DNA from 3 places in the Klebsiella sp. Sb-30 genome. Region 1 is predicted to be linked to each of the others. Evidence: predicted binding sites of a transcription regulator. Region 1 holds the regulator's gene; each other region holds the start of a gene.
What was found. The regulator PurR, encoded in region 1, represses purine synthesis genes. The targets are predictions, from matches to a motif close to CANGCAAACGTTTGCNTG.
Positions count from the first base shown of each region.

Region 2: the regulator PurR is predicted to act here: its motif matches at 3,444-3,461, upstream of cvpA (colicin V production protein).
Region 3: the regulator PurR is predicted to act here: its motif matches at 3,938-3,955, upstream of carA (glutamine-hydrolyzing carbamoyl-phosphate synthase small subunit).

Region 1 covers NZ_CM172749.1:2,372,769-2,380,865, forward strand. Annotated here, with positions in the region: gene mdtK (MdtK family multidrug efflux MATE transporter) at 1-153, opposite strand, end outside; gene AC236I_RS11110 (riboflavin synthase) at 383-1,018, shown strand; gene cfa (cyclopropane fatty acyl phospholipid synthase) at 1,084-2,232, opposite strand; gene punC (purine nucleoside transporter PunC) at 2,528-3,712, opposite strand; gene punR (DNA-binding transcriptional activator PunR) at 3,822-4,733, shown strand; gene purR (HTH-type transcriptional repressor PurR) at 4,752-5,777, opposite strand; gene cydH (cytochrome bd-I oxidase subunit CydH) at 6,074-6,163, shown strand; gene AC236I_RS11140 (MFS transporter) at 6,327-7,493, shown strand; gene sodB (superoxide dismutase [Fe]) at 7,536-8,097, opposite strand, start outside.
Region 2 covers NZ_CM172749.1:1,484,856-1,492,952, reverse strand. Annotated here, with positions in the region: gene argT (lysine/arginine/ornithine ABC transporter substrate-binding protein ArgT) at 1-357, opposite strand, end outside; gene AC236I_RS07145 (UbiX family flavin prenyltransferase) at 631-1,215, opposite strand; gene purF (amidophosphoribosyltransferase) at 1,350-2,867, opposite strand; gene cvpA (colicin V production protein) at 2,901-3,389, opposite strand; gene dedD (cell division protein DedD) at 3,588-4,286, opposite strand; gene folC (bifunctional tetrahydrofolate synthase/dihydrofolate synthase) at 4,276-5,544, opposite strand; gene accD (acetyl-CoA carboxylase, carboxyltransferase subunit beta) at 5,734-6,648, opposite strand; gene AC236I_RS07115 (DedA family protein) at 6,849-7,508, opposite strand; gene truA (tRNA pseudouridine(38-40) synthase TruA) at 7,658-8,097, opposite strand, start outside.
Region 3 covers NZ_CM172749.1:4,533,108-4,541,204, forward strand. Annotated here, with positions in the region: gene carB (carbamoyl-phosphate synthase large subunit) at 1-2,681, opposite strand, end outside; gene carA (glutamine-hydrolyzing carbamoyl-phosphate synthase small subunit) at 2,698-3,846, opposite strand; gene dapB (4-hydroxy-tetrahydrodipicolinate reductase) at 4,305-5,126, opposite strand; gene AC236I_RS21200 (LacI family DNA-binding transcriptional regulator) at 5,271-6,302, opposite strand; gene AC236I_RS21205 (class I mannose-6-phosphate isomerase) at 6,492-8,097, shown strand, end outside.

The DNA.
Region 1 (8,097 bases):
GGTCCCAATCGCGACGGCAGCCATATCGGTGGCGCTATAGCCACCCGCCATCACGGTATCGACAAAGCCCATAGAGGTCTGGGCGACCTGTGCCAGGATCACAGGAATGGCCAGGGCTAATAACTGACGCGCTTCAATAAAATACTTCTGCACGTGAACACCTTTATATTGTTGTTATTTTGAGACTAAAAAAGCCGCCGTAATTGGCAGCAAGAAGAAAGAGCTGAGGGGTTTTCCAGTCTATTGTAGCGATGATGCGCCATTAAGCCAGTGAAAAAATGGTAGGGCACGATGCGCGCTGGCAACCTGTTTTGCCAACTGGTATTGTTCCCGACAGGTATAACGGTAATGATACCGTCACGAAAGTCTACAGGAGTAAAGCATGTTTACTGGCATTGTGCAGGGGACCGCTAAAGTGGTGTCCATCGATGAAAAACCCAATTTTCGCACCCATGTGGTGGAGCTGCCTGAGCATATGCTTGCCGGCATCGAGACCGGGGCATCGGTGGCGCACAATGGTTGCTGCCTGACAGTCACCGAAATTGACGGTCCGCGCATCAGTTTTGACCTGATGAAAGAGACGCTGCGTATTACCAACCTCGGCGCGGTAGAGGTGGGGGACGTGGTGAACGTGGAACGAGCGGCAAAATTCAGCGATGAGATCGGCGGCCATCTGATGTCCGGTCATATTATGACCACGGCGGAAATCGTCAAGATCCTGACTTCGGAAAATAACCGCCAGATCTGGTTTAAGGTTCAGGACCCGACGCTGATGAAATATATCCTCTATAAAGGATTCATCGGCGTTGACGGGATCAGCCTGACGGTCGGAGAAGTGACCCCGACGCGTTTTTGCGTGCATTTGATCCCGGAAACGCTGCAGCGCACCACGCTTGGCATTAAAAAACTCGGCGATCGGGTGAATATTGAGATCGACCCGCAAACGCAGGCGGTAGTGGATACCGTGGAACGTGTGCTGGCAGCCAAAGAAGCGGCACAACACCTGAGCGATGAATGATCGGGTGCCGCCGCCGGATGAAGCATAAAAGAAAAGAATATCCCCCGTTTTAACGGGGGATATTTTTAGCGGGCGACGCGAAGGCCGTTTTCAACACCGCGAGAAAAGACCACCTGCCAGAGCTGAATATCGCGCGCGCGAAAAGCCCCCGCGCAGGCGTTCAGATAATAACTAAACATACGTTTAAACCGTTCCGAATAGTTATCGGCGATATCGGGCCAGCTGGCCAGGAAACGTTCGTACCAGGACATCAGCGTAGTATCGTAATCGGCGCCGATATTATGCCAGTCTTCCATCACAAAATGGGATTCGCTGGCTTGCGCGATATGACGAACCGAAGGCAGACAACCGTTGGGGAAAATATATTTATTGATCCACGGATCGACGCTGTGGTCCGTTTTTTTGGAGCCAATGGTGTGCAATAAAAAACGGCCGTCAGGTTTCAAATTACGATCCACCACTTCAAAATAGGTGGCGTAATTTTTAGGTCCCACGTGTTCAAACATCCCGACGGAAACAATGCGATCAAAGTGGTCATGCAGATCGCGATAGTCCTGCAGCAAAATGGTGACGTCTAACCCTTCGCATCTTTGCTGGGCCATTTTTTGCTGCTCGGCAGAAATGGTCACGCCGACTACGCTAACGTGATAATTTTTGGCCATATAGTAAGCCAGACCACCCCAGCCGCAGCCAATGTCCAGCACCCGCATCCCCGGTTCCAGCTGCAGCTTGCGACAAATAAGATCTAATTTTGCCACCTGCGCCTCTTCCAGCGATTGCGCCTCTTTCCAGTAGGCGCAGGAATATTGCATATAGGGGTCGAGCATACGGCTGAAAAGATCGTTGCCGAGGTCGTAATGTTCTTTTCCGACAATCCAGGAGCGCTTTTTACTTTGTAGATTAAACAGGCGAGCACCTGCGATGCGCAACGTATCTTTGAGATGATGCGGGAGCTGATTTTCCAGCCCGGCGCGCAGTACTTTATGGAAGAATATATCCAGCCGTTCACAATCCCACCAGCCGTCCATATAGCTTTCGCCTAACCCCAGCGAGCCTTCCTGTAAAACGCGTTTAAAAAAGAGCGGATTGTTAATCCGCAGATCGGAGGGGGCGGGGCCATTGACCTCAATGCCCGCGCGACCGAGCAATTCGGTTGCAATTCGGTACCAGTCGTCGTTTGGTACGCTTACTTCTTCTATACACGATGAACTCATAGCTTCTCCATCACGCCCAAGTGATCAGAACCTTAAAACAGCGTAGACGCTTTTTTGGCTTTGTGAGAAATCTCACGGAATATCCGTGAAGCTGCTATCCGACGTAGAACAGAGGAAGGGCGATAACCCTTGCCGAAAGGCCTTCCATGGTGAAACGGGACGCATCCTGCTGCCGTTAATCGTAAAAAATATTTTATTTATGTGAAGCCGGTTCAGTATAGGCCGCTGAAATCCGGCTTTCAATAAAAATATATTAGCAGGCTAATTACTGAGCCTTAACATCGCCGAAACGCGTTTATGCATGCGACGATTCGGTAGTCAGGCAGGCGCTGTGACGCTGCATAAAATAACCCAGCCCGGCCAGCACGATCGAGACCAGCATCACGCTGGTGGTGGTGAGCAGCGGTGTGGCAATCAGCGCGGAGACCAGCAGACTGGTCAGGAAGCACAGACCAAGCTGCAGCGTATTCTGCAGCGCGGCGGCACGGCCGGTCGCCTGCGGGAACGGCTTCAGCGCCTGGGCGACAACAATCGGGTAAATCCCGCCATTGACAACGGCCATCACGCAGAAGGGAATCATCACCGCAATGATTGAGACATCTTCAACCCGACCAACCATCCAGGTTGCAGCCACGCTGACGGCGAAAATCACCAGCAGCCAGGGCAGCAGCTGTTGGCCCTGCCATTTCTGCAGCGCCGCGCGGCATCCATAGCCACCGACTAAAAAGGCGATTGTCTGCGGAACATAGCTAAGACCGATAGCGGTCGGGCTGTAGCCCATCTCATGGAGAATAAACGGCGACCCGGTCAACCAGGCAAAAAAGCTGGCGGAGCAGGCGGCGTAAATCAGCACGTTGCCGCTGTATTCGCGCGAACGCAGCAGCGTCATAAAGGTCAACTTCTCGCGGACATCACCCTGCGGCCTGACGACCGGCTTCAGGCGTAGGGCGGGTACCATCAGCAGCAGGGCGATGGCAAACAGGGTGGCAAAAATGGCCTGCCATTCCAGATGGGCAAGCAGCCAGCTGCCGAGCAACGGCGCCAGAGCCGGCGATAGACCCACCAGCGGCATGATGGTGGCGAAAATACGGTTAGTGCGCTGGGCTGGATAATAATCCGTGACCATCGCCTGCCAGGTCACCGCCGCCGCGCAGACGCCGATCGCCTGAATAAAGCGCAGCACCAGCATCAGGGTGGCATCCCGCACCCACAGCATTCCCAGACAGCTGATAGCGAAGATCGCCAGCCCGGTCAGCAGAATCGGTTTACGTCCGTAGCGGTCCGAGAGCGGGCCCCAGAACAGCTGTCCGATGGCGAAGCCGGCGAGGAACAGGCTCAGACTGGCGCTGACCGACGCCGCAGACGTATTGAGATCTTGCTGGATGGCCGAAAAGGCCGGCAGATACATGTCGGTGGCGAGGAAACCCAGCACGCTGAGTCCCGCCAGCCACACTAAAAATCCTTTCCCGGGTTGTTGCATAACATTCTCTTATAGGTGCAGGTATGATGCCGCAGAGTGTAGGGAGTGCATTCTGGCTTGTGAAACGCTAATATTTGCTACATGCATTCAAAATTTTTGCAGGCAGAATATGTGGTCCGAATACTCACTCGAAGTTGTTGATGCTGTCGCCCGCAACGGCAGCTTTAGCGCAGCGGCTCAGGAGCTGCACCGCGTACCTTCGGCGGTCAGTTATACCGTACGTCAGCTGGAGGAGTGGCTGGCAGTACCGCTTTTTGAACGCCGCCATCGCGATGTCGAATTGACCCCCGCCGGGCTCTGGTTTTTACAGGAAGGACGATCTGTTATCAAAAAAATGCAGATCACTCGCCAGCAGTGTCAGCAGATAGCCAACGGCTGGCGCGGCCAGCTGTCGATAGCCGTAGACGACATTGTTAAACCGGCCCGTATGCGTCAGATGATTGTCGATTTTTATCGTCACTTTCCCGATGTCGAGCTGATTGTTTTTCAGGAGGTCTTCAACGGCGTCTGGGACGCGCTGGCCGACGGGCGCGTGGAACTGGCTATCGGGGCAACGCGTTCGATTCCGGTCGGGGGGCGCTACGCCTTTCGCGATATGGGGATGCTGAGCTGGCATTGCGTAGTGGCCAGCCATCACCCGCTGGCGCAGATGAACGGGCCACTGAGCGATGATGTGTTGCGCAACTGGCCGTCGCTGGTCCGGGAGGACACTTCCCGTTCGTTACCGAAACGCACGACCTGGCTACTGGACAACCAGAAAAGGGTAGTGGTGCCGGACTGGGAATCATCAGCTACCTGCCTCTCGGCGGGATTGTGCGTAGGAATGGTGCCGAGCCATTTTGCCCGCCCCTGGATTGACCGCGGTGAATGGACCGCGCTGGCGCTGGAAAACCCGTTCCCGGACGCCGCGTGCTGCCTGACCTGGCAGCAGAGCGACACGTCACCGGCGCTGTCGTGGCTGTTGGATTATCTGGGGGACAGCGAAACGTTGAACCGGGAGTGGCTGCGGGCGCCGGAGTAACCGGCGCCGCACGGGCGATCAGCGACGATAATCGACGAACGGGCCGTCTACGACGGAGCGACGCTCTACCAGCCGCGGGTGAACCTCAATAGATTGCGACTCTTCACGCTTGTTGACGATACGATCCATCAGCATATTGAAGGCCGCTTCCCCCAGCGAATCTTTCGGCTGGTGGATGGTGGTCAGCGCCGGGCTGAAATAGCGGGCGTTACGCACGTTATCATACCCGATCAGCGAAATGTCCTGCGGCACGCGCAGTCCCATCTCATCCGCAGCACAGATTGCGCCCATCGCCATGATGTCGCCGCCGCAGAAGACCGCCGTCGGGCGATGCTGCTGGCTGAGGATCTGCTGCATGGCGCGGTAGCCGGATTCAGGCTCGAAGTCGCCCTGAACAATCCAGCTTTCCGGAACGGCGATCTGCGCTTCTTCCATGGCTTTCATAAAGCCCGCCAGGCGGCCGGCGCCGGTATTACGCTCCAGCGGACCCGGGATCACGCCGATTTCACGGTGGCCGCGTTCCACCAGATAGCGACCGGCCATATAGCCGCCTTCGAAGGCGTTATCGATGACCGAATCGGTGAAGTCGGCTTTGGATTCACCCCAGTCCATTACCACCATCGGAATATGGCGGTACTCTTCCAGCATGCTGAGCACCGATTCCGGATATTCAGAACACATAACCAGCAGGCCGTCGACGCGCTTTTGCGCCATCATCGACAGGTAGGCCTGCTGTTTTTCGAGATCGTTCCACGCATTGCCCAGAATCAGGGTATAGCCTTTCTGGAAACAGCTCTTTTCTACGGCTTCAATAATCTCAGCGAAATAGGCCGCTTCGCTGCTGGTGGCCAGCAGGCCAATCGATTTGGTGTGATTAACCTTCAGGCTGCGAGCAACGGCACTGGGGGAGTAGTGCAGCTCTTTGATCGCCGCCCACACGGCGTTGCGGGTTTCTTCCGCCACGAAACGGGTTTTGTTAATTACATGTGACACTGTTGTAGTGGAAACGTTTGCGCGCTTCGCTACATCTTTAATTGTTGCCATTACTTCTCACTCCAGACCTTGACCTGATCGTCTGATTATCGATACGTAAACGTTTGCCTATACACACCCTGAATACAATTTTCAACATTGCATCACGTCGGGAAAACGACACAGAACGACAGGAAGGGGTCAATGGCCGATACGCTTTCAAATTAGCGTGGGATTTTGTCCGATCTTGCGGCAAAGGGGAAGAGCAAAAATGTGCATCACCCTAAAACATGGAAGATTTTTGCGCTATATTGTGCAAAAATGAGCAAGCTCACTTTTCATGTGGGGATAACTGGGGGGAAAAATTGATGGATACAGATTTAAAGTTTTCGCTGACGACAACGATTATTGTCCTGGGTCTCATCGTGGCCGCCGGCCTGACAGCGGTGCTGCACTGATTTATCCGGGGGAGAGGCCTCTTTCCCCCGACATCCCGCCATTATTATCAATTTCGCAAAAATCTTTTGCCATTTCGTTTACTTTTGTTTTTTTGTGATTGATGTCATGCTTTTGACTTCTGATGAGATACCGTCGCCGATGGCGGTCTGCTGGAGTCATTGAATGAAAATCAACTTTCCCTTGTTAGCGCTGGCGATAGGCGCGTTTGGTATTGGCACCACGGAGTTTTCCCCGATGGGGCTGCTGCCGGTAATTGCCAAAGGCGTCGACGTGTCAATTCCGGCGGCGGGAATGCTGATCAGCGCTTATGCGATCGGCGTGATGGTCGGGGCGCCGCTGATGACTTTGCTGCTCTCTCATCGCGCGCGCAGAAATGCGCTGATTTTTCTGATGGCGATCTTTACGCTGGGTAACGTCCTCTCCTCAATGGCGCCGGATTACACCACGCTGTTGATTTCGCGCATTATCACCAGCCTTAACCACGGCGCTTTCTTCGGCCTCGGTTCGGTGGTGGCGGCGAGCGTGGTGCCAAAACACAAACAGGCCAGTGCGGTGGCGACCATGTTCATGGGGTTAACCATCGCTAACATTGGCGGCGTTCCGGCGGCGACATGGCTTGGCGAGACCATCGGCTGGCGGATGTCGTTCCTCGCGACGGCAGGTCTGGGGCTGGTGGCGATGGTCAGCCTGTGGTTTTCGTTGCCCAAAGGCAGCGCTGGCGAGCGTCCGAACGTAAAGCAGGAACTCTCCGTGCTGGTTCGTCCGCAGGTGCTCTCCGCATTGCTGACCACCGTGCTGGGGGCCGGCGCGATGTTTACCCTCTATACCTATATTTCACCGGTGCTGCACACCATTACGCACGCCTCGCCGCTGTTCGTCACCGCCATGCTGGTGTTGATTGGCGTCGGCTTTTCGCTGGGTAACTACCTCGGCGGTAAATTCGCCGACCGTTCCGTCTCCGGGACGCTGAAGGGGTTTCTGCTGCTGCTGATGGTCATCATGCTGGCGATTCCGCTGCTGGCGCAGACGCAGCTGGGGGCTGCAATCAGTATGGTGGTCTGGGGGGGGGCGACCTTCGCCGTGGTTCCACCGCTGCAAATGCGGGTGATGCGGGTGGCTCATGAAGCGCCGGGGCTCTCTTCGTCGGTCAATATCGGGGCCTTTAACCTCGGCAATGCGCTGGGGGCGGCAGCCGGTGGCGCGGTGATTTCCGGCGGACTGGGCTATGCCTTTGTGCCGGTGATGGGGGCGATAATTGCCGGTGTGGCGCTGCTGCTGGTGCTGTTCGGCGGGCGTTCGCAGCCGGAAGAGGCGTTGGTCGGACAGTAGTCGGTGTATTCGCAGAAGGGTTTCCCCTTCTGCGTTAGCGTTTTAGGCCGCCAGGTTGGCCGCCACAAACTTCCAGTTTACCAGCGCCCAGAAGTGCGCCAGATAGTCAGGACGGGCGTTGCGGTAGTCGATGTAATAGGCATGTTCCCAGACATCCACGGTCAGCAGCGGTTTGGCGTCGCCGGTCAGCGGCGTGCCAGCGTTGCTGGTGGAGACAATGCTCAGGCTGCCATCGCTATTTTTAACCAGCCATGTCCAGCCTGCACCAAAGTTCTTCGCTGCCGCGTCGGTAAACTTCGCTTTGAACTCTGCGAAGCTGCCGAAGGATTGATTGATGGCGGCTGCCAGCTCACCTTCCGGCTCGCCGCCCGCATTCGGCGCGAGGCAGTTCCAGTAGAAAGTATGGTTCCAGACCTGGGCCGCATTGTTAAAGATGCCGCCTTCAGAAGAGCGGACGATCGCTTCTAAAGATTGACCTTCAAACGCGGTGCCTTTGATCAGGTTGTTGAGGTTGGTGACATAGGCCTGGTGATGTTTGCCGTAGTGGTATTCCAGGGTTTCTGCGGAAATGTGCGGCGCCAGGGCGTCTTTTGCATACGGTAAT
Region 2 (8,097 bases), 890 kb from region 1:
TGGCGCAATCAGACGGGAGTCAGCGGCATACAGCTTGTCAGAGAAGGCAATCTCCTGCTGACGTTTTTCAGTAATCGACAAGGAAGAGATAATGGCGTCAATTTTCTTCGCCTTCAGCGAAGGAATCAATGAATCAAAGTCGCTCCCCACCCAGGTACATTTTACTTTGATACGCGAGCACAGCTCGTTGCCCAAATCGATATCAAAACCAACGAAATCCCCTTTCGCATCCTTCGAAGAGAAAGGCGCGTAGGTGGCATCGGTACCGATACGAATGCTTTGCGGAAGCGCGGCAAAAACGCTGGAAGCGCTGCTGATTCCCATGATTAAAGAGAGGGCCAGGATCGTCTTCTTCATACAATACCCTTAAGTGTCGTGATGTTGTTATATGGTGCGTTGCTTCGTTATGTGTAGCCGACTCATCCTGCAGGTTTTATGCCATCTTCTCAGTGCGTGCTGGAAACAGCGTTAAATTTGTTAATATAAAGTTGCAGGATTGTCTTAAGAGGGAAGATAACAGCATTGACGGACAAACCGCAGTGGCCGAACGCAAAAAAACAAATTAAATGTTGAGGATTTGATCGGGGCGACAAAATTGCACTGCGGAGGCGCAAAAGTTCACGGCACGCACTACTTTAGTGCGCCCAAAGGTCCCTGCCAACGGGTAAAAAGATCCTGCGGAAGGGTAATATCGAACTGATCGATAACCCGGTTGACCGTCTGGTTAATCACATCGTCGAGGGTTTGCGGGCGATGGTAGAAAGCCGGAACCGGCGGCATAATCACCGCGCCCATCTCTGCGGCCTGCACCAGCAGGCGCAGATGACCAAGATGGAACGGCGTTTCCCGCACGCACAGGACCAGCGGACGACGCTCTTTGAGGACCACGTCCGCCGCACGGGTCAGCAGACCATCGGTATAGCTGTGAACAATTCCGGAAAGCGTTTTCACCGAGCAAGGCAGTATCGCCATACCGGCGGTCTTAAACGACCCCGACGAGATACTGGCGGCGATATCGCGCGCATCATGGACCACATCCGCCAGCGCCTGTACTTCCCGTAGAGAATAGTCGGTCTCCAGCGCCAGCGTCTGCCGCGCTGCCTGGCTCATGATCAGATGCGTTTCGACATCAGGCACATCGCGTAAAATCTGAAGCAGTCGCACACCGTAAATGGCGCCGCTGGCGCCGGAGATACCAATAATAAGTCGTTTCACGATGATTGCCTCTTCCGCATAATGGGGCAGACTTTGCCGGATTATAGCACCGGACGCAAGCCTTACGGCCACGCGGCAAAAACACAAAAGCCCGCGGTCGGATGACGGCGGGCTTTTCACAACGCTCGGGTTAATTAGCCTTCGTTGTGCATCTCCAGGTTTTCCACTTCGTTCAGACGCTGCACCGCTTTCGCATCGTCATTACGTAAGGAGTCGAGATAATCGAGGTACTGCTGGTCCACATCCTTAGTGACGTACACGCCGTTAAATACCGAACATTCAAACTGCTGAATATCCGGATTTTCCACACGTACAGCCTCAATCAGATCGTTCAGATCCTGGAAGATAAGGCCATCCGCGCCAATGATCTGGCGGATTTCGTCCACTTCGCGACCGTGGGCAATAAGCTCGGTTGCCGTCGGCATATCAATGCCGTAAACGTTCGGGAAACGAATCTCTGGCGCTGCGGAAGCCAGATAGACCTTTTTCGCGCCGGCTTCGCGCGCCATCTCAATAATCTGTTCCGAGGTGGTCCCACGCACGATGGAGTCATCCACCAGCAGCACGTTTTTATCCCGGAACTCCGCGCGGTTGGCATTAAGCTTACGACGCACCGACTTCCGGCGCAGCTGCTGGCCCGGCATGATGAAGGTTCGGCCGACGTAACGGTTTTTCACGAAGCCCTGGCGATAAGGCTTATCGAGGATACGGGCAATTTCCAGCGCGATATCGCAGGAAGTTTCCGGAATCGGAATGACCACGTCAATGTCCAGATCTTCCCATTCACGAGCGATCTTCTCACCCAGTTTGGTGCCCATATTGACGCGCGCGCTGTAGACGGAAATCTTGTCGATAAACGAGTCCGGGCGAGCAAAATAGACGTACTCAAAGAGGCACGGGTTGCTGACCGGATTCTCCGCGCACTGACGGGTAAACAGCTGGCCCTTCTCGGTAATATAGACCGCTTCACCCGGCGCCACATCGCGCAGGAATTCGAAGCCCAGGGTATCCAGCGCCACGCTCTCGGAGGCCACCATATACTCGGTACGACCATCGCCAACATCACGTTTCCCCAACACCAGAGGGCGGATGCCGTTTGGATCGCGGAAGGCAACCATACCGTGACCAATGATCATCGCCACGCAGGCGTAGGCACCGCGGATTTGACGGTTCGTCGCAGCGATCGCGGCAAAAATGTTATCTGCTTCCAGAGGATAATGACGGAAGTTATCCAGCTCGCTGGCGAAGATGTTGAGCAGGATTTCAGAATCGGAAGTGGTGTTGATATGGCGGCGTTTTTCTTCAAACAGCTTCTTACGCAGCTCGTGCGCGTTGGTCAGATTGCCGTTATGCGCCAACGTAATACCATACGGTGAGTTGACGTAGAAAGGCTGCGCCTCGGAGGCACTTGAACTGCCCGCCGTAGGATAGCGAACATGGCCAATCCCCATATTGCCCTGCATACGCTGCATGTGGCGAGCTTCAAAAACGTCGCTCACCAGTCCGTTCGCCTTACGCAAACGGAAACAGTTATTTGCATCAATAGTGATGATGCCTGCGGCATCCTGGCCACGATGCTGAAGCACCGTTAACGCGTCATAAATCGACTGGTTTACCGGCATAACACCGGCGATACCGACAATACCGCACATACGTCTTTTCCTCGTTCAGCCACATCCCAACGCTTATGCTTTGGGCAAGAAACTTGACGAGCTTTGCAGATAGTCAAAAAACCATCTGATAACGAAACTGAACTGCGGGATAAGCTCTGACTTTTGCCAGTCTTCGCTTTTCGCCATACCGGTAAAACTATCGAGAAAGAACAGAATCGCAGAGACAATCAGCACGCCACGCAGGGCGCCAAAACAGATCCCTAACACCCTGTCGGTACCCGACAGGCCCGTTTTCTCAACCAGTGCGCCAATCACATAGTTAACGATGGCGCCAACGATAAGCGTTGCGATAAACAGTATCGCGATAGCAATCCCATTGCGGACCATTTCGTCTTCAAAGCCCGTGAACCAGACAGCCAGGTAAGTGTAGTAATGACTGGCGACAAAGAAAGCACATCCCCAGGTTACCAGCGATAACGCTTCACGAACAAAGCCGCGGATCAGGCTTACCAGACAGGAAAAACCAATCACCGCTATAATGACGTAATCAATCCAGACCATAAACATCCCACGATTTACGCCCTGTCATCCGGTTCGGGGCGCATTCTAACAGAAAAAGAAAACGTTTGCGTAGGGATTTCCGTGCCCTACAGAAATAAAAATGGCGCTGAAAAAACATTCAACGCCATGCTGTCTTGCGCCTCCTGAAAGCACGTCAGACAGGAGCTTCGCCCCTCACCAGCGCGGCGAGGGACAAGATTAGTTGGGGCTATATCCCATGACCACACCGCTCAGGCCGGAGATCTGTTTCAGGTCGCCAAGCTGCCCTTTCAGTTTATCTTTTGAGGTATCAGGACCGACCAGAATACGGGTAATTTTACCTTGAACCGGCGTCGAAGGCGACGTGTAGACCTTAAACCCGGAGGAGCGCAGCTTACCGACGATTTCATTGACCTTATCCGCATTCTTCAACGCACCGAGCTGCACCACATAGGCTTTGCCGGTTGGAGCAGGTATCTCGGCCGGTTTCGCCGGCGGCGTCTGGGCAACGGTTTGTTGCTGCGGCTGCGGCTTCTCCACCGGCTTCGACGGCTGAGGCTGCGGTTTCGGTTGAGGCTGCGGTTTGGGCTGCGGCTTCGGTGCGACCACCGGCTCCTGCACATCATCGAAACTGTTGCTGTTAACCGGGATACGCGACGGATCCAATGACGGCGCCGCGGCGTCTCCCGCTCTGACCTCTTCCGCCGCCCCTTCCGGCGGTTGAGCCGGAAGAGCCTGAGTCGCCGCCGGCAGCATATCCGGCTCATCGCGATCGCCCGGTTTTGGCACCAGTGGAATTGCCGCGAACTCGTCCTGATAATGCTTTTTCTGACCATCAAGCAGCCCCGGGAGGATAATCACCCCCAGCGCGACCAGCACAATCGTCCCGACTAAACGGTTCTGAAACTTACTCGCCACCGATTCTCCCCGCCTCTATTTCTTCCATTACATGCGCCACCGTATGGAATGAACCACACACCAGCACCGTATCTTCCGGTCTGGCATCGGCCATCGCCGCATGCCAGGCCTGAGCCACGTTGGCGTAAGCTTTTCCTGCCTGCAAATGCTCCTGCAGCTGTTGCGCCGTTGCACCACGCGGCCCTTCCAGAGGCGCACAGTACCAGCTATCCACTTCCGCCGTCAGGTTTGCCAGCGTGCCGGCAATATCCTTATCATGCAGCATACCAACAACCGCCAGCACGCGCCCCGTTTTCGACAGGCTTTTGAGACGTCCGGCGAGCCAGGCTGCCGCATGGGGGTTATGCGCCACATCGAGAATCACGCGCGGCGTTTCGCTGATTATCTGAAAACGCCCCGGCAGCATCGCCTGTTTAATACCGTCGCGAATTGCCCGATCGCTCACCTGGAGTCGGCTGGCTCGCAGCGCCGCCAGCGCCGTGGCGGCATTCGGCAGCGGAATCTGAGGCAACGGTAAATCCGCCAGTGTCCCCTCTCTGTCACTGAATGACCACGTCTGCTCGCCGGCGACATAGCGCCAGTCGACGTCGCGACGCAGAAGCGTTGCCCCTTTCCCGGCGGCCACCTCGGCGATGGTATGGGGCATCTCCGGTTCACCAACGACGGCCGGTTTGCCGGCACGGAAAATACCGGCCTTCTCACGGCCAATGCTTTCCCGATCCGGTCCCAGCCAGTCAGTATGATCCAGGGCGATGCTGGTTACCACCGCCACATCCGCATCGACGATGTTGGTGGCATCAAGACGCCCGCCGAGACCAACCTCAAGGATCACCACGTCGAGCTGCGCCTGCTTAAACAACCACAGGGCAGAGAGCGTGCCAAACTCGAAATAGCTCAGGGAAATCTCACCGCGCGCCGCTTCAATTTCAGCAAAAGAGGCGGTATGCGCCGCTTCCGGCAGCTCCGCGCCCTGTACGCGTACGCGCTCGGTATAGCGCACCAGATGCGGCGAACTGTAAACCCCAACCTTGTAGCCCGCCGCGATCAGCACAGACTCCAGCGTGCGGCAGGTGGTTCCTTTACCGTTGGTTCCCGCCACCGTGAAGACGAACGGCGCAGGCTTTAACACCGCCATCCGTTCGGCGACTTCGCTCACGCGGGTCAGCCCCAGATCGATGGTTTTACTGTGCAGATGTTCCAGATAGGAAAGCCACGTAGCCAGGGGCGACGTGGCCTGAGGAATAGGTTCTTTTTCCATGATGTCCGCGAGTGTTAACGGTAAATACGCTTCATCCTTCAAACTGCCTCTTGCCGGCAGCGCTCGTCACCCGCGCTGTCCATTGGACCGGGCCCTGACGGGGCTTTAGCCTTTCCGCCGCGCCGCAGTTTGAATGATGGCGCATAGAATTAAAAAAGGGCAGCGCCGTCAGGCCTGCCCTCCGAATTATCAGGCCTCTGGTTCCTGATCCGGTGCCGGTGGCACCACCTCACCTTCGTGAGAGACGTCCTGGCTGGGTGCCGGAAGATTCATCAGCTTCGCCAGAATGCTGGCCAGCTTCAGACGCATTTCCGGGCGACGAACGATCATATCGATCGCCCCTTTTTCAATCAGGAACTCACTGCGCTGGAAGCCCGGCGGCAGTTTCTCACGTACGGTCTGCTCGATAACGCGAGGCCCCGCAAAGCCGATCAGCGCTTTCGGTTCCGCGATATTGAGATCGCCCAGCATGGCGAAGCTCGCCGATACGCCGCCCATGGTCGGGTCGGTCAGTACGGAGATATACGGTAAACCGCGCTCCTGCATTTTCGCCAGCGCGGCTGAGGTTTTCGCCATCTGCATCAGCGACATCAGCGCTTCCTGCATACGCGCGCCGCCGGAAGCGGAGAAGCAAATCAGCGGGCAATTATCTTCCAGCGCCTGTTCTACCGCGCGCACGAAGCGAGCGCCAACCACCGAGCCCATCGAGCCGCCCATAAAGGAGAATTCGAATGCTGCTGCGACAACCGGCATCTCGTGCAGAGTGCCCTTCATGACCACCAGCGCATCTTTTTCACCGGTCTCTTTTTGAGCGGACGCCAGACGGTCTTTGTATTTTTTCGAATCGCGGAACTTCAGCACATCTTTCGGCTCGAGCTCGCTTCCCAGCTCCACCAGGGAACCTTCGTCCAACAGGCTATGCAGGCGATTACGCGCCGACATACGCATGTGGTGATCGCACTTAGGGCAAACCTCCAGGTTGCGCTCCAGCTCTGCGCGGTACAGAACCTGCCCGCAGCTGTCGCACTTAGTCCATACACCCTCAGGAATGCTTGCCTTGCGGGTGGGAGTGATATTGCTTTTAATTCGTTCAATCCAGCTCATTGATAACCTTTCTGCCTGAACCTGGTCGATGCCAGTTTTGTCGTAAGGGGCGCATAATGCCATTTTTGACCCTTACAGACCATGAATGTTGCACATTAAATCATAACATCCCGTAACATGGGATAAAAAAGTGGTCGTACCGCTCACACTTCCCTCTTCGGGCAGCAGGCTGCTGCCCGACGCAGATAAAAGCAGGAGGGTTATTTCGTCTGCTTCGCCGCCGCGCGCTTGTGGCGAATAATTTCAATGACCCCAGGCAGCACCGACAGAACAATAATGGCGACAATCAGCAGCTTCAGGTTTTCCTGAACGATCGGCAAATCGCCAAACAGGTAGCCTGCATAGGTAAACAGCAGAACCCACAGCAGCGCGCCAACCACGTTATACGCGGCAAAATGACGATAGGACATATGGCCCATTCCCGCCACAAACGGTGCGAAGGTTCTGACGATCGGCACAAAACGCGCAAGAATAATCGTTTTGCCGCCGTGACGCTCATAGAACGAATGGGTTTTATCCAGGTAGCTACGTCGGAAAATCTTCGAATCAGGATTACTGAAGAGCTTTTCGCCAAACAGCCGTCCGATAGTGTAGTTCAGCGCATCGCCGACAATGGCCGCAATGACCATCAATGCCACCATCAGATGCACGTTCAGATCGTTCGTCGGCAGCGCCGACAGCGCGCCGGCCACGAACAGCAGCGAATCGCCGGGCAGGAATGGCGTCACCACCAGACCCGTTTCACAGAACAGAATCAAAAACAGAATGGCGTATACCCAGACGCCATAACTGGCAACCAGCTCAGCCAGATGAACATCAATATGCAGGATGAAATCAATTAAAAAGCGAATCAGGTCCATATTGTATGAGTCCTTAATGACACGACACAAAATCGGCCAGGATGCCGTGCGACAACAAACCGCTCGTTTCCGGTCGCAGAAATAATTCCCCGACCGGAACGCTCAGATGCGGCCAACAAGCGGGCAGCCTGAAGGATAAAGCGTTAATGTTAGTCCGCCAGAAACAGCGGGCCCATCGGCATCACCGGCAGGTCGTAGCGGGCCGGATAATCTACCGACACCAGATACAACCCTTCTGCTTTTGCCGTCGCGGCGGCCAGCTTCCTGTCTTTCGCCGCCAGAAGTTCTGCTATCCAGCTCTCTGGCTGGTTCCCGGCCCCTACTTCCATCAGGCTGCCGACAATGTTCCTTACCATATGATGTACAAAGGCATTCGCTTTGATATCCACCACCACATACGCGCCATACCGCGTGACGCTAATATGGTTAATATTTCGCCACGGCGTGCGCGACTGACACTGCACCGCGCGAAATGAGGTGAAATCATTTTCACCCAGCAAACACTGGGCGGCGCGCTGCATCCGCTCCGCATCCAGAGGCTGATGATAATGGGTGACGCCCTGGCTTAACACCGCCGGACGCAGACGGT
Region 3 (8,097 bases), 2.2 Mb from region 1:
ACCACTTCTTTCACCGAGTAGTACGGCGGGATAATTTCTTTGGTGACGCCCTGCTGGGCCAGGGTCTGGCCAGCCATCACTCGCGCCGCTACTTTGGCCAGCGGGATACCGGTGGCTTTAGAGACGAACGGTACGGTACGCGCCGCACGCGGGTTCACTTCAATCAGGTACACTTCATTGTTTTTCACCGCGAACTGGACGTTCATCAGGCCACGGACCTGCAGTTCAAAGGCCAGCTTCTGTACCTGCTCACGCATCACATCCTGAATTTCCTTGCTCAGGGTGTAGGCCGGCAGAGAACATGCGGAGTCGCCCGAGTGCACGCCCGCCTGTTCGATGTGCTCCATGATGCCGCCAATCAGCACCATTTCGCCGTCGCAGATAGCGTCAACGTCGACTTCGACCGCATCGTCAAGGAAGCGGTCCAGCAGAACCGGCGCGTCGTTCGAGACGCTGACCGCGGTCTGGAAGTAGCGCTTCAGGTCGGCTTCGTCGTAGACGATTTCCATCGCCCGACCGCCCAGGACGTAGGACGGACGCACCACCAGCGGGTAGCCAATCTCTTTCGCCTTCTCAACGGCCATCTCAATGGTGGTCACGGTGGCGTTCGCCGGCTGTTTCAGCTTCAGACGGTCAACCGCCTGCTGGAAACGTTCACGGTCTTCGGCACGGTCAATCGCATCCGGGCTGGTTCCGATAACCGGTACGCCGGCCGCTTCCAGCGCACGCGCCAGTTTCAGCGGCGTCTGGCCGCCGTACTGGACGATAACGCCCTTCGGCTTCTCGATACGCACGATTTCCAGCACGTCTTCCAGCGTCACCGGCTCAAAGTACAGACGGTCGGAGGTGTCGTAGTCGGTAGACACGGTTTCCGGGTTACAGTTAACCATAATGGTCTCGTAACCATCTTCACGCAGCGCCAGTGAAGCATGTACGCAGCAGTAGTCAAATTCGATACCCTGACCGATACGGTTCGGGCCGCCGCCAAGGACCATGATTTTATCGCGGTCAACGGACGGGTTCGCTTCACATTCGTCTTCATAGGTGGAGTACATGTAGGCGGTATCGGTGGCAAATTCCGCCGCGCAGGTATCCACGCGCTTGTAGACCGGGTGCAGGTCGTACTGGTCACGCAGCTTACGGATTTCACCTTCACGAACGCCGGCCAGTTTTGCCAGACGAGCATCGGCAAAGCCTTTACGCTTCAGCTGACGCAGGAAGTCAGGCGTCAGACCGGTGATGCCAAGGTCAGCCACTTTCTCTTCCAGACGTACCAGCTCTTCAATTTGTACCAGGAACCAGCGGTCGATGTTGGTCAGGTTGAAGACGCCGTCCACGGACAGCCCCGCGCGGAACGCATCGGCGATGTACCAGATACGCTCGGCGCCGGCATCTTTCAGCTCACGGCGAATTTTGGTCAGCGCTTCCGGGTCGTCGAGGCTGACTTTCGGGTCGAAACCGGTGGCCCCTACTTCCAGGCCGCGCAGCGCTTTCTGCAGGGATTCCTGCTGGGTGCGGCCAATCGCCATCACTTCACCCACGGATTTCATCTGGGTGGTCAGGCGGTCATTAGCGCCAACGAATTTTTCAAAGTTGAAGCGGGGAATCTTGGTCACGACATAGTCGATGGACGGTTCGAACGAGGCCGGCGTGCGGCCGCCGGTGATGTCGTTCATCAGCTCATCCAGGGTGTAGCCGACCGCCAGTTTGGCCGCCACTTTGGCAATCGGGAAACCGGTCGCTTTGGATGCCAGCGCGGAGGAGCGTGATACGCGCGGGTTCATTTCGATAACAATCAGGCGGCCGTCTTTCGGGTTAACGGAGAACTGCACGTTAGAGCCCCCGGTTTCGACGCCAATTTCGCGCAGCACCGCCATCGATGCATTACGCATCACCTGGTATTCTTTATCGGTCAGGGTTTGCGCCGGGGCGACGGTGATGGAGTCACCGGTATGGATGCCCATGGCGTCGAAGTTTTCGATGGAGCAGACGATGATGCAGTTGTCGTTCTTATCGCGCACCACTTCCATCTCGTACTCTTTCCAGCCGATCAGCGATTCATCAATCAGCAGTTCGTTGGTCGGAGAGAGATCCAGCCCGCGGGCACAAATTTCTTCGAACTCTTCACGGTTGTAAGCGATACCGCCGCCGGTGCCGCCCATAGTGAAGGAGGGACGGATGATACACGGGTAGCCCACGTCAGCGGCCACCGCCAGCGCTTCTTCCATGGTGTGCGCAATACCGGAACGTGCGGTATCCAGACCGATTTTCTTCATTGCCACATCGAAGCGACGGCGGTCTTCCGCTTTATCAATCGCGTCGGCGGTGGCGCCGATCATGGTGACGCCGAATTCGGCCAGCACGCCCTGACGTTCCAGCTCCAGCGCGCAGTTCAGCGCCGTCTGGCCGCCCATAGTCGGCAGTACCGCATCCGGACGCTCTTTTTCGATAATTTTGCGCACCACTTCCCAGTGGATCGGCTCAATATAGGTCGCATCGGCCATTTCCGGGTCGGTCATGATGGTGGCCGGGTTGGAGTTCACCAGAATGACACGGTAACCTTCTTCACGCAGGGCCTTACAGGCCTGGGCGCCAGAGTAGTCAAATTCGCAAGCCTGGCCGATAACGATCGGGCCAGCGCCAAGAATCAGGATGCTTTTTATGTCTGTACGTTTTGGCATGGCTCTTTTCTCCTGATTATTTCGCGGACTGGCGGTACTGCTCAATTAATGCAATAAAATGGTCGAACAACGGCGCGGCATCGTGCGGGCCTGGGCTCGCTTCCGGGTGGCCCTGGAAGCTAAACGCCGGTTTGTCAGTGCGGTGGATGCCCTGCAGCGTTCCGTCGAACAGCGACTTGTGGGTCACGCGCAGGTTAGACGGCATGGAGGCTTCGTCTACCGCAAAACCGTGGTTCTGGGCGGTAATCATCACCACATTATTATCGATATCTTTAACCGGGTGGTTGCCGCCGTGGTGGCCGAACTTCATCTTAACGGTCTTCGCACCGCTCGCCAGCGCCAGCAGCTGATGGCCGAGGCAGATGCCGAATACCGGAATATCGGTCTCGAGGAATTTCTCAATCGCGGCAATGGCGTAATCGCACGGCGCCGGGTCGCCAGGGCCGTTGGACAGGAAGATACCGTCCGGATTCATCTTCAGCACCTCTTCGGCAGAGGTTTTCGCCGGCACAACCGTCAGACGGCAGCCGCGGTCAACCAGCATGCGCAGGATGTTGCGTTTGGCGCCAAAATCGTAGGCTACAACGTGGAACGGCAGCTCGCTTTCCGCTTTCGCTTCCGGCAGGTCGCCCGCCAGCGTCCAGCTTCCTTGCGTCCAGCTGTAGGTTTCTGAAGTGGTGACTTCTTTCGCCAGGTCCATGCCGTTCAGGCCCGGGAACGCTTTGGCTTTTTCCAGCGCCAGCTGCGCATCCAGGTTATCACCCACGATGATGCAGCCGTTCTGTGCGCCTTTTTCACGCAGCAAACGCGTCAGCTTACGGGTATCGATATCGGCAATCGCCACGATGTTATGGCGCTTGAGGTAAGAAGAGAGGTCTTCGGTATTGCGGAAGTTGCTGGCAATCAGCGGCAGGTCGCGAATGACCAGACCCTGCGCATGTACCTGAGAAGATTCTTCATCGGCGGCGTTGGTGCCGACATTACCAATATGGGGATAAGTAAGAGTGACAATTTGGCGGGAATAGGAAGGATCAGTGAGGATTTCTTGATAACCGGTCATTGAAGTATTGAAAACGACTTCCCCAACCGCCGTGCCCGTTGCCCCGATGGCCCGACCGTGAAACTGGGTTCCGTCTTCCAGAACCAATAGCGCTGACTTAATCAAAACACCCTCCAGAGAATATTCACTCACTTTATTTGCATATTAATGCATGTGCATGACATGAATCAATGCAAATTTGCTTACCTATGGATTTCTGGCAAACGGCGGCATTCTGGAGAGATGTCGGGTAAAAGTCAACTTAAAGCCGATATTTTTTATCTCTTTTCACGTCACTGACCTCTCAGCACTGCGTTAGCAGGCAAAAAGATCAACAAACTATGCAGAGAAAACGCTTGCGGACCTGGAAGATTGCAAAACAGAGCGTGCAAGAGCAAAAAAGTAGACCAGATGGTCAAGATTTACAATAACACAACAAAAAACGAAGGGATAAGTTAATATTATAGCCACTTCATCATCTTTTATTGATGAAGAAGCAAAAAATAAAAAGGGCAATAAAATATTGCCCTTTGCAATCAATTACATATTGAATGCAATAACCACATCACGATGGGTAATAAACCTTATAAAGCATTGAGATCAAGCACGTCACGCATATCGAAAAGGCCTGATTTCTTATCTTTTAACCACAATGCGGAACGAACGGCACCATTGGCAAAAGTCATCCGGCTGGATGCCTTGTGGCTGATTTCAATACGCTCACCAATATCGGCAAACATAGCGGTATGCTCGCCAACGATATCCCCGGCGCGCACGGTGGCAAAGCCGATGGTCCCAGGGACGCGTTCGCCGGTATGCCCTTCACGGCTGTAGACCGCGCAATCCTTCAGATCTTTGTTCAGCGCGCCGGCAATCGCCTCGCCCATCGCCAGTGCGGTGCCCGACGGTGCGTCCACTTTGTGGCGGTGGTGCGCTTCAATAATTTCGATATCGGTGTAGTCGCCCATCACCTTCGCCGCTTTCTCCAGCAGCTTTAACAGCACGTTGACGCCGACGCTGAAGTTGGCCGCGAAAACGATGGCAATATCCTGCGCCGCATCGCGAATGGCCTGTTTCCCGGCCTCATCAAAACCGGTGGTACCAATCACCATCCCTTTGCCGTGTTCGCGGCAGAAAGCAAGGTGGTTTAACGTACCTTCCGGACGGGTGAAATCGATTAGCACATCAAAATCATCTTTGACCGCCGCAAGACTGCTTTGCACCGCGACACCCGCTTTACCGGCCCCGGCCAGCTCACCGGCATCGCTCCCAAGGAGGGAAGAACCTTCGCGCTCCAGCGCAGCGCCCAGCGCCACGCCGTCCATCTGCTGTACTGCCTGAATTAACTGGCGTCCCATCCGGCCGCCCGCGCCTGCGATGGCCACGCGGATTTGTGCATCATGCATAGCTATTCTCTTTTGTTAACTTAACGTAAATTGTTTCCAGATTAACCAGCCCGTCGATGAGCCGCTACTGTAAAACACCGATAATTAGAAATTTATGACAAACGGCGTTCGATATCAGTAAAAACTATACGCCGGCATCGTTTCTCACTCGTCCGGAGCGTTAATCCTGTGCCGAAAACCGCAGGATTCCCGAACCACCAGCGCCGGCGGCAAAATAATGCGCTTCGGCGGTTCATCATTGCCCTGAATACGGCTATACAGCAGCTCGCCGGCTTTGCGGCCAATCTCCTTCGCTGCCACCGAAACGGTCGTCAACGCCGGCTGAACCAGCGCGGCTTCGGTAATATCGTCAAATCCCACCAGCGCAAAATCACGTCCCGGCTCACGCCCGGTTTTACGCAGCGCCTGCATCACGCCCAGCGCAACAATATCCTGGTAACAAACTGCGGCCGTGATTTGCGGATAGCGGGTCAGCAGCGCTTCGGCCACTTTCGCGCCGTCGATCTGGCTGGCCTGAGCCGTGACGATCCACTCCGGACGCGGCGAGATCCCGCTCTCCAGGAGCGTGCTGGTGAACCCGCCAATACGCTGTGCCCGGGTACCGGAACTCAGGCTACCGCCGATAAAGGCAATCTGTCGGTGCCCCATTTTCAGCAAGTGTGCCGTGGCCATCTGCGTGCCGAGAAAGTTATCGGTCCCGACAAAATCAAAATCCGGATCGCTGAGCGGGCGCACCACCATAATGGCGGGAATATTGCGTCTTTTCAGCGCCTCAAAAAATGAGGCCGGAGTTTCCCGCGCCGCGCACAGCACCATGCCGCAGGCGCTATTGCGCATCAGCGAGTCGACAAACTTTTGCTGCCGCTCGCCTGACTCTTCGCTGTTGGCCAGAAATAACAGCAAATCATGCCGCTCCATTTCATGGCTTAAGCCTGCCGTCATCTCACCGTAAAACGGGTTGGTGATGTCATGCAGCAGCAGCCCAACCTGGTTGCTGCTGCGATTACGCAGATTGGCGGCGGTCTGATTGTAGACATAGCCAGTTTCATCCAGCGCCTTCAGCACACGTTCGCGCGTAGCCTGCGAAATCCGCCCGCGGTTACGCAACACCATCGAAACGGTGGCCGTGGATACCCCTGCCCGTTCAGCCACCTGTGCCAGCGTCACTGTTGTCATGATCTCTCCCGTTCGTTTAGCGAAGGTTAATCGAATAACCTAAAAATTGCATTTTTCCTTGTGACAGGACTCACAATAACGCCCATCTTGCCGCTTTACTTGCTCATTATGGCGGGTTAATCGCGTTAACCATACTGTCAAAACAAGGTTAATCGATTAATCTTCATTTAGCCAATACGGAGACAGATAATGCAAACGACCTATGATAAATTCCCTGAAGTTACGGTTCAGGGTTATGACGACCAGGCCTGGCAGGGCTGGGAATCCATCGAAGCGACGCTTAACCTCAGGGCTTCAGCCTCCTCCAGAACCGTACTGGTTGTGGACTGCTATCCCGGCGTCCGGCTTGACGAACTGGAGCAGCGTCTGCTGCCGTCACTGAACGCGACGCGGGTGCTGAACGTCGAATCCGCCCGCCGCGATCAGCAGGCGCTCCACGATTTGCTGGCGCGTAACCTGACCGATGACCGTGTTTTCGGGGTCCTCTCCTGTCATCACCTGGAGGAGTTTTTTAACGCCGACAAGTTACATCAGTTGCGTCAGCAGGTCGATGCCGTGACCGAAGGCCTCATCGTTATTTATGGTCCCGGCGCCGCGCTCGCTCATCCGGGCGATGTGCTGGTCTATGCCGATATGCCGCGCTGGGAAATTCAGCAGCGCATGCGCCATGACGGCCTCGGAAACTGGGGGGCGGACAACCAGGACGAGGACATCCTCCGTCGCTATAAGCGCGCCTTTTTTATCGAATGGCGCGTCTTCGATCGCCACAAAACGCCGCTGCTCAAACGAGCCGACTATCTGCTTGATACCACGCAAAAAGAGGCGCCGACGCTGGTCAGCGGCGAAGCGCTACGCGCCGGCCTCCGGCAAACCACCACCCGTCCGTTCCGCGTCGCCCCGTTCTTCGATCCCGGCGTCTGGGGCGGTCAGTGGATGAAACAGCAATTCGATCTCGATCCCTCCGCGCCCAATTACGCATGGTGTTTTGATTGCGTGCCCGAGGAAAACAGCCTGTTACTGCGCTTTGGTCAGGTGCGGATCGAGATCCCCTCACAAAACCTGGTTTTACTTCACCCTCGCGCGCTGCTGGGTGAGAAGGTTCACGCCCGGTTTGGCGCTGAATTTCCCATCCGCTTTGATTTTCTCGACACTATCGGCGGCCAGAACCTGAGCTTCCAGGTTCATCCCGTCACCGAGTACATCCAGCAACAGTTTGGGATGCACTATACCCAGGATGAAAGCTATTACATTCTCGAAGCGCAACCGCACGCGGTGGTCTATCTCGGAACCAAAACCGGAATCGAGCCGCAGGCGATGCTGGACGATCTCAAGGCCGCCGCGCGCGGGGAGAAAACCTTCGACGATGCCCGCTTTGTTAACCAGATCCCGGCACGCAAGCACGATCACTTCCTGATCCCTGCCGGCACGGTTCACTGTTCGGGCAGCGGCACGATGGTCCTCGAAATCAGCGCCACGCCGTACATTTTTACTTTCAAGCTGTGGGACTGGGGGCGTTTAGGTTTAGATGGTCTGCCGCGCCCCGTCCATCTGGAGCACGGGGAGCAGGTTATCGACTGGCAGCGTGACACCCGCTGGGTTGCCGACAACCTGGTAAACCAGGTCGAACCCGTGGCCGAAGGCGAAGGCTGGCGTGAAGAACGAACCGGGATGCACGAGCGTGAATTTATCGAAACCCGCCGCCACTGGTTCACCGCGCCGGTCACTCATCATACTCAGGGTGGAGTGAACGTTCTCAACCTGGTCGAAGGTGATGAGGCCATCGTCGACAGCCCGA